DNA from 2 places in the Paenibacillus sp. FSL H8-0175 genome. Region 1 is predicted to be linked to the other one. Evidence: riboswitches for the same ligand, from Rfam matches in the RefSeq annotation. Region 1 holds a riboswitch; the other holds the start of a gene.
What was found. A riboswitch is a leader RNA that binds a small molecule or an ion and turns the genes downstream of it on or off. The one in region 1 is predicted to bind cyclic di-AMP.
Positions count from the first base shown of each region.

Region 2: another riboswitch for cyclic di-AMP. It lies ahead of MHH46_RS02785 (hypothetical protein); the one in region 1 lies ahead of MHH46_RS27100 (alpha/beta fold hydrolase).

Region 1 is NZ_CP150299.1:6,116,982-6,121,076, forward strand. It holds gene selD (selenide, water dikinase SelD) at 1-491, opposite strand, end outside; gene MHH46_RS27100 (alpha/beta fold hydrolase) at 1,095-1,922, opposite strand; cyclic di-AMP (ydaO/yuaA leader) riboswitch at 2,010-2,196, opposite strand; partial or broken gene MHH46_RS27105 (glyoxalase) at 2,443-2,553, shown strand; gene MHH46_RS27110 (hypothetical protein) at 2,631-2,804, opposite strand; gene MHH46_RS27115 (Nif3-like dinuclear metal center hexameric protein) at 2,889-3,683, opposite strand; gene MHH46_RS27120 (alpha-glucuronidase family glycosyl hydrolase) at 3,708-4,095, opposite strand, start outside.
Region 2 is NZ_CP150299.1:624,971-629,065, reverse strand. It holds gene kdpA (potassium-transporting ATPase subunit KdpA) at 1-474, opposite strand, end outside; gene kdpF (K(+)-transporting ATPase subunit F) at 487-564, opposite strand; gene MHH46_RS02790 (hypothetical protein) at 691-1,107, opposite strand; cyclic di-AMP (ydaO/yuaA leader) riboswitch at 1,358-1,547, opposite strand; cyclic di-AMP (ydaO/yuaA leader) riboswitch at 1,967-2,131, shown strand; gene MHH46_RS02785 (hypothetical protein) at 2,200-2,754, shown strand; gene MHH46_RS02780 (hypothetical protein) at 2,769-3,290, shown strand; gene MHH46_RS02775 (hypothetical protein) at 3,424-3,783, shown strand.

The sequences.
Region 1 (4,095 bases):
CTTACTTTGTCAGGATGCACAAGGCCCGTAACGGCCAATCCGAATTTGGGCTCTTTATCGTCGATGGAATGTCCGCCCACAAGAGTAGCTCCTGCTTCCTGTACTTTATCCGCTGCACCGCGCAAAATGTCACCAAGAACGCTTTTATCTAAAACAGAAATAGGAAAGGCCACAATATTAAGCACCGTAAGCGGCTTTCCACCCATCGCATAAATATCGCTTAATGCATTGGCTGCTGCAATTTGACCAAATGAATAGGGATCATCCACGATCGGCGTGAAAAAATCAACAGTTTGCACTAACGCTAATTCATCACTTAAACGATACACCCCTGCATCATCACTAGTATCAAGACCTACAAGTAGATCCGGGTTAGGAACAGTTGGTGGCAGACTACGAATAACCTGCATGAGATCGGCGGGACCGATTTTGCAGCCGCAGCCCCCTTTTGAAGATAATGAAGTCAGTTTTATAGTTTCAGCTTGAGACATCATGACTCAGCTCCTTTAGTATGAATTATCTTAATCTTACACGAGTAGATCGCATTGTACAAAATGCAAGAGTAGCAGATGCGTTGCTTACTACGCCTCCTTCTATACACTTACCTTCACTACTTAGGGCCTACAGTTCTTTCCCACGTCGGGTGAGCTATATTTGGTGCTGTGGTAGGGTAGGGACATTAAGTAGCGTTCTAGGTACAATATGCTTGTAAATGTTCAACATCCATCGGTTAGTAAAATAACCAAAGGCTGGCTCATTCGTAGATTTCACTACGGATAAGCCAGCCTTTAATTGGATGTCCATTATATTAGGGAAATCCTCCCTAATGTTCATCGATAATCGCTTTAAAATGAGGTTTTTAGGGAATTCCTCCCTAAAAATTCATGCAAATACCCATTTATGGCTAAAAACATCCTATTATTAGGGAGGATTTCCCTAATCTACGTTCTAGGAGCCATAATCTCCTTCATTTTAGGGAGAATTCCCCTAAAGTTCTTCCCAGAAAGACGACCCATAGCCAGCTCATTCCGCCCTGGCTATGGGACGCCTATTTTCTCACTTAAACGCTTCGCTTGTGAAGGTCTCCCTATAGATCAGCTAATCTGCTGACTGCCCTGCTGCTTCTCTAAGAAACGCTGAAGAATCGCATTGAATTGCTCCGGCTGGCACAGATTACTTGGATCTAATGCGTTCGGAATAATCGCCAACTGCGCCTGCGGCAGCTGAGACACCATTTCCTTCATACAATTCACTCCAAATTCATTAAAGTCCCCCACAATACATAATGCAGGACGTTTAAAAGCCTTTAAACATCTGGTGTAATCAACATGGCTCGTAGCCAGCCTTTGCCGATATAACTCCCGGGGGCGTTTGTCCAGCAGTCCTCTTCTAATCTCATTGTAGGCCAGACTCCAGCGCTCTCGGTACATCATCCGAATCGAAGGCAACACCAGCTCGCTTGGGAGATAATACATTAGTAAACTGCAATATGCTGCCATAGTTTGTATTTTCCCTACTATTGTTGATCCGTGAGTCCTACAAAAGCTATCCGCGACCACAATTGCTTTTACACGCTCAGGATATTGTTTGGCAATATGCTGAACGACTAAGCCACCATAGGCGATTCCTACAAAAACTGCTTCACGGATACCTAGGTCATTCAACAGCATAATCAGATCCAGACATTGCGTCTCAATAATCTCATGTGGGGCCTCCAGCAGTTTACCAGACTTGCCATTCCCCCGTAAATCGCACAAAATCACTTTATATTTATCGGAAAAATACTCCAGCTGTGGTTTGAACATACTGTGTGTTAATCCATGTCCATGGATAAACACAACCGGAGTGCCAGTTCCATTGATTTCATAATAGAGCGAAGTTCCGTTCAGTTTAGCGATAGGCAAAGGTAACACCTCTTTCATAATAAATTCTACGACTATATCTGCTTAAAAACGCAGCAAAAAACCACAGAGGGATTCTCTGTGGCTATTCATCACTAAACACGCCATTCATCCTCTCTCCATACGCTTACGAGGTTAGCTGTCGGATTCGGGCAGTGAGAGTTGCCCTACCTGCAGGGATGCATATTATGCACCCGGAACAGGATTCACCCCATAACCAGTGCCGACTCTCACATCGGCTGCCAGTTGTTGGTTCCCCCGCTTTCCAGAAACGGAAATTAAGCGGATTGCTTATGTAATTGTAAATTTAAGATAATTCTCAGTTCTGAGATGAATCATACTCTTGTAAGGTTTTCTTGTAAAGGAGGGCTCTGGTCAAAATAATGTTGAAAGCAATGCTTTTCATTTCATATTAAGCATACTCTTCATTTTCTCTTTCTTTTGCTCTTGTTTACTCGTTTTCTTTAGAAAAACAGCTCTGAAGCAAGCGAAAAAGGGGGTGATTCACCAGTACTTTCCTATTTAATAAGAAACGACAATCTTCAATACCAATATTGGGCCAGTTTCTGTACCTTGGGGTGTTCGTCGTTTCTATGTCCCCGATCCGTTTGGCAAGCTTGTTAATATTATTTCACATGAACAGCACGAATGATTTCATAAAAAAGAAAAAAGCTAAGCAGAATCAGAGATCTCCCCCTGTCCACTTAGCTTCCTTTTACAATACTATGGCTACAAAAGATCGGCGTTTTTCAATGCATGCTCCCAGCTTGGAAAAAAGAACAGCGCACTTCTCATAAGCTCTGGGTCGCTTTGCTTTACTTGTTTTTTACTGATTGAGCTTCCGTCGCTTTGCAGCTTTTTGATCCGACTTAATACTTCATCAGCCTCCAAAGGAATTTCCATTGAAACACTCCTTTCTCAGTGACCTGTTTCCCTTCATTTTCTCCATAATATGTTTATTTATTCCGTACTCTTAATTTTCCCAGATTAAACCATCTGATAGATGGGTTGTTCAGCAATGAACCGGGTAGGAAGCATGGGATATTTGTCTGCTAAGATTTCAGCTAAATATTTCATCCCCGGCGCTTCACTCTCCGCATGACCCAACATGATGAGCGCTTTAGATCTGCCTTGGTGCCCTGCATCCCGCACATATTCCGGAGTCTCCCACTCTGGTCCCTCTCCAGCGATAATTAAATCAAGATTGTGATCATTAAAAAGCGGAATAGCCATCATCCCACCTCCTCTGTAACCTACTAATATCCCTACGCGTTTGCAGGACAGAGACAGGTCACCAGCAGCGCGTACATAAGAGATGCCTAGCTTACTTTTAATATACTGAGCAGCTTCCATTACAGTCATAGCAGGAATAGTGAGAATCGTAGCAGCCGCTTGCTGCTCTTCCACATAGTCTGACCAATCCAGCTCTCGCAGCAAACCCATCATAATCCCATCCGGCTCTTGCCGATGCCAATAATCATGATAACGAAAAATAGCTATTGGGGAATGTTCGATCAGACTTTTTTTCGCATGATAAACCGGATCACCTTCTAACCACTCGCTCGCTGCATGATGGCTATAAAATACACCTTCATGCGTGATCAGCAAATTGGCTCCTAACGCTATTGCTTGCTCCACAATATTTTGTGTGGCAGAGAAGGCCGTAATAATCCCTGTGACTTCAGTTTCCGGTTCCCCTGGGTTCAGAATATCCACAGTCCCTTCTACCTGTTCCACAGTTCCCATTAAATCTTTCAAAATCGCTCTAATCGTGAGGCTCACTATCATCATCCCTCGAATCGAAATCTAATAAATCTTTCTGCCTTTAAGATCCTCATTTCCGCTCTTACGGTAAAAATACGTATTGATCCGATCTCTCCATTCCTGCGCATGCTCTGCTTGCTCTTCAAGACGTTGCTTCACTTGCACATACAATCCACTATCCATGCTGCCTTCAAGTGATTCCCATGTTGCTAGAAGCTGTGCAGCCTGCTCTGCCCCTTCGAAATGAGTATCGTAGATATGTTGTATAACCGTTTGCCCCGATTGCAGAACATGCGTGTATGGAACATGATGGAAGAACAGCAGCAGCTCTTCTGGACAAGACGCTAGATTCTCATAATTTGATGCATTAAGACCCATATACTGTCCGCTATACCCCGTTCCCGATTTGACTGAACGATCAACACCAATG
Region 2 (4,095 bases), 1.7 Mb from region 1:
TCCTGTAATCCCTCTGACAAAAGCAACCGCAACAGAAAATCCGCTCGCTGCAGACGTGAACATCATCATCGTGATGACTGCCATTTGTGAAAAATACGATAGTCCCGTCTCCCCGCTATAATGCTGCAGGTTCGTATTGGTCATAAAGCTGATCACCGTATTGAATGAAAGCGTCTGTTCCATATCGGCAATTCCATTCGGGTTCAGCGGCAATCCCCGCTGTAATCTCAGAAAAATATAACTGAAAGCAACCAGTACGATATTAGTTAAAACAAAGCTGAGTGCATACTTCTTCCAGGACATTCCGTCCCGTTTTTTCAGGCCGATCAGCTTATAAATACCTTTCTCTGTGCCTGCAAACCAGCGATCCGTACGATTCGGTTCGTTAGAAAATACATGATATAAATACGTTCCCATCGGCTTGACCAGCAAGATGAGAATTACAATTACGACGACTATTTGCAAAATGCCCATGAATGCCCCTCCTTAAAATTTCTCAGGATGAATCAACGCGTAAACCAGATATATAAACAACAGTAGGGTAACAGCGATTACTAGAATCACAGCTTATCCCTCCCCGTATCCTCAACTACACCTGCGCACCAGCGCATAAAACCATAAAATAACCCGTAAATTACAGCTAACGAAGCCACCATATACAGATCCATCATATCTTCCGCACTCCTTCCATTATCCTTGATGAGGTGATCTATCAATTAGAAAATCAGCATCACCACTATGGGAATAGATTACATAGCTCGCACCAAGTCTTTTATAGACCAATCTAGGATTTATTGAACTTGTAATCACAAAAATCGGCTGTGTCGTCCAGGTACGGCACATCTGAATATAGCGGCAGCAAAGCGGAAAGCTGCTCTCAAACAGATATACCCTGCCTACCGGGAACGATGGGCGAAACCAAGTGCTCTGATGGCGGGTATCCACTAGAATAACCTGCTCAATCCCGAGCTCCTCAAGTAAAGCTTTCTCAGCCACATTGTTGGTTAATCCCGCCATCTTAATACCCCTGAACTTCAGAAGTTTAATGAAATGTTCTCCCGCCTTTGTAGGCGCACATACAAGCACATATTCATTCTGATCCGTCATCTTTTTTCTCCTCCTGCTCATTTACAACAAGGAGGCAACGAAAATCTCCGAAAGGATGTTGACCTATCGTCATTTTCGGGCACAACCTAAAGCTCGGTTGTGTCACGTCATTAGACGCTGCCTTACAAATACCGCTAATGATGAATTTAGCGACCTCTTAGGGGAGGCCTCCATAAATGCTTTGCTTCTAAGAGCACAGCAAAAAGCCACAAAGGATCTCCTCTGTGGCTCGCTAGCGGTCACATTGCACTCATCCTCTCTCCATACGCTTACGAGGTTAGCTGTCGGATTCGGGCGGTGAGAGTCGCCCTACCTGTATAGATGCGAGCTCACTCACACCCTCTACAGGATTCACCCCATAACCGGCTTCCGACTCTCACATCGGCTGCCGATTGTTGGTTCCCCCGCTTTCCTTACCGGAAATTAAGCGGATCAAATATTCGATTGTCGTTGAAACAGGAGTAATCATACTCTTATGCACGAAGACTTGTAAAACCTGAATGATGCCAAAATAATGCAAATTAAAAACTATTTTCCCATTAGATAGCGCTTACTTGATATCTAATCTCTCTATATCTCTTGTTTACTCGAGTTTGGAGCGTTTAATCGCTATCTATAATACATGTGATTTTATTCACCTTTTTAGAGCGAAAATACTGCAAATTCCCATTATAGGTAGAAACGCAAGAAGCTGAGGCTGAGCGAGAAAGAGGCGCGATAACACGCCATAAATACCTATTTACCTCGTTTTTCAGTCGTAGTCGGCAGGATATGGTTAAAATTGCTCTAAAAGAACATTTTCCGTTTTTTACAGAAAATCTTGAAAAGAGTATGATTCGGGTTGAATCTAATTCATGAAAAACAATCAACGCTGAGTTCCTGCATTCGCAGGGAACGGGGGAACCATCAGGCCATCTGGCCTACTTGGGGTGAATCCAAAGGAGACTGCATAAGTCTCAATAGGTAGGGCGACTCTCACCGTCCGAATCCGACAGCTAACCTCGTAAGCGTAAAGAGAGAGACCCTTGATCCGCCACGCTTTGGCCCAGGTATATCTGCCTGTAATCCAAAACCGCAGCAGAGGTCCTCCTCTTGCTGCGGTTTTTGCGTTACCTAAGCTTATTAGGTGATAGCACGCTGGATGGGGTGAATGTTTTGAAGCACTATTATTTAGGGATACATCAAGGGCTGCTTGAGCCGATAAGTCTAAATTACGTTTGTTTCGGGGCCTTGTGGTTCGAAGAACATAATCACAGGTACATTGTAGGCTATGCATTTGGCCAGAACCAGATCCAAGCCCTTCGCCAGTTCAGCACACCTTCTTCTTGTAAAGACTGTTTAGACTCTAAGATTGTATATGAGATATATAAAAAAATTCGAGAACAACAGCAGCAGCAGGATTGGTCATCACACCAAAAGCTCCCGTGGTTTACAGCCTTCAAGGAGCCTTGGAAAGATGTAAGCGCCGGTTGGTATGTCTTGAGATCCCGCAGCACCTTTCCCTTACATCTATCTGTTATACGAAAAGAGAAGTTCCGACTATGGCTAGAGCATACCGCAGTCTGTGAGAATAAAATGGAGATGCTCGCTTGTGTAGAAAAGGCTAGTGTCACTCATCATGTTGACTTAAAGCTTTTGGAAATCTAAGGAGGAACCCTACTATGGACCAGCGCAGACTATCCCGCATTGAAGTATTTGTATTGGATGAACCCGAGCCTATTCACTATGGAATGGAAGGGGCTGAAGGCTGCCGTTATGGTATTCTGAAGCTCACCTGTAAGGGAGGCTGCAGTTGGGGGGCTTGTCTGATCTCTGCCAACACCAAAAATTTCGATCTTATTAAATGGAGTTCTTTTTTACGGGCCATCTGTCATTGCCGTCTTGAAGAAGCGCTGGATAAGGTCCGCCGCGAAGGTTCAGATTGGGAGCAGGTTAAGCTTGAGCTAGTTCAGGGTGCTTTGCAGGATTTAAAGGCCAAGCTCCAGGGTAAATCCTTGGCAGGGCATATTCAGCAAGGGCGTCTGTACAGTGTTGCAGCAGGGGGGAGCAATTCCAGAAGTGAACGGCTCTACTACAAACCTTCCAAAGCTTTATCCACTGCCTCCCAGCAGAAACACAGTTGCCCGGAACCAGACACCGCCGATCTCATCAATAAATCCATCTCTTACTTTTCTATATTATAGATTCAAGCAAATCTCTCAATCTGAAAGGATCGTGTTCACCATGCCTGACCCCTTACCTCCCGAGTCCACCTACAGTACTAAATTTGCAGAGTGTGTTCAAAAGTATACTAATGAAGTCTACGTACTTAGTTCCATGTTGTTAGAACAATCTAATGAGGCAGACAAGATTACTATCCGCACCTTCACAGAGCTTCATAAAATATATCGTCAGGATGATTTTGATCCTCAGTTATTCTCTATCCACGCTTACCGCACTTGTATTCACCAGTGTGCTGATTCTTTTGCCCGGCGCTCGCTTCTATCGGCTAAGGCATTACCTTGGGAGGAACAGCTTGTGAAGGTCATGTGGTACGGCCTAAAGCTGCCTCTTTCTCAAATAAGCATTATTCTGCAAAAAAGTGTTCCCGCACTGAAAACACAGCTTAGAGCTCTACGGGAGCAGATGACCACCCAAACGGATATACTAACGAGCGCAAATCTTTCTATAATTTAGTCACTGACTAGAATTCAGACAATCTTTAAGCGCATGAAGCATCTAACGGACTCAGGAGCCTTTAATTGAAGCTTTTCCACAAATATGGCCGGCGTTCGGACTCCAGTAGAAATCCCGAGCGATGAATTTCTCGGATCGTCTTAAAGCAAGCCCTAATCATCTTCCACCAAGGCTTACGGACCCAGATGACGTTATTTGCACGTTTATCGCCTTTTGAGCATAGTATCGGACTCCAATGCAACTATTTGGTTAAAAGAGCTACTAATTCACCCTTTTTCATGCCAATAGCGACTATAGTGTCCGATATCTTGC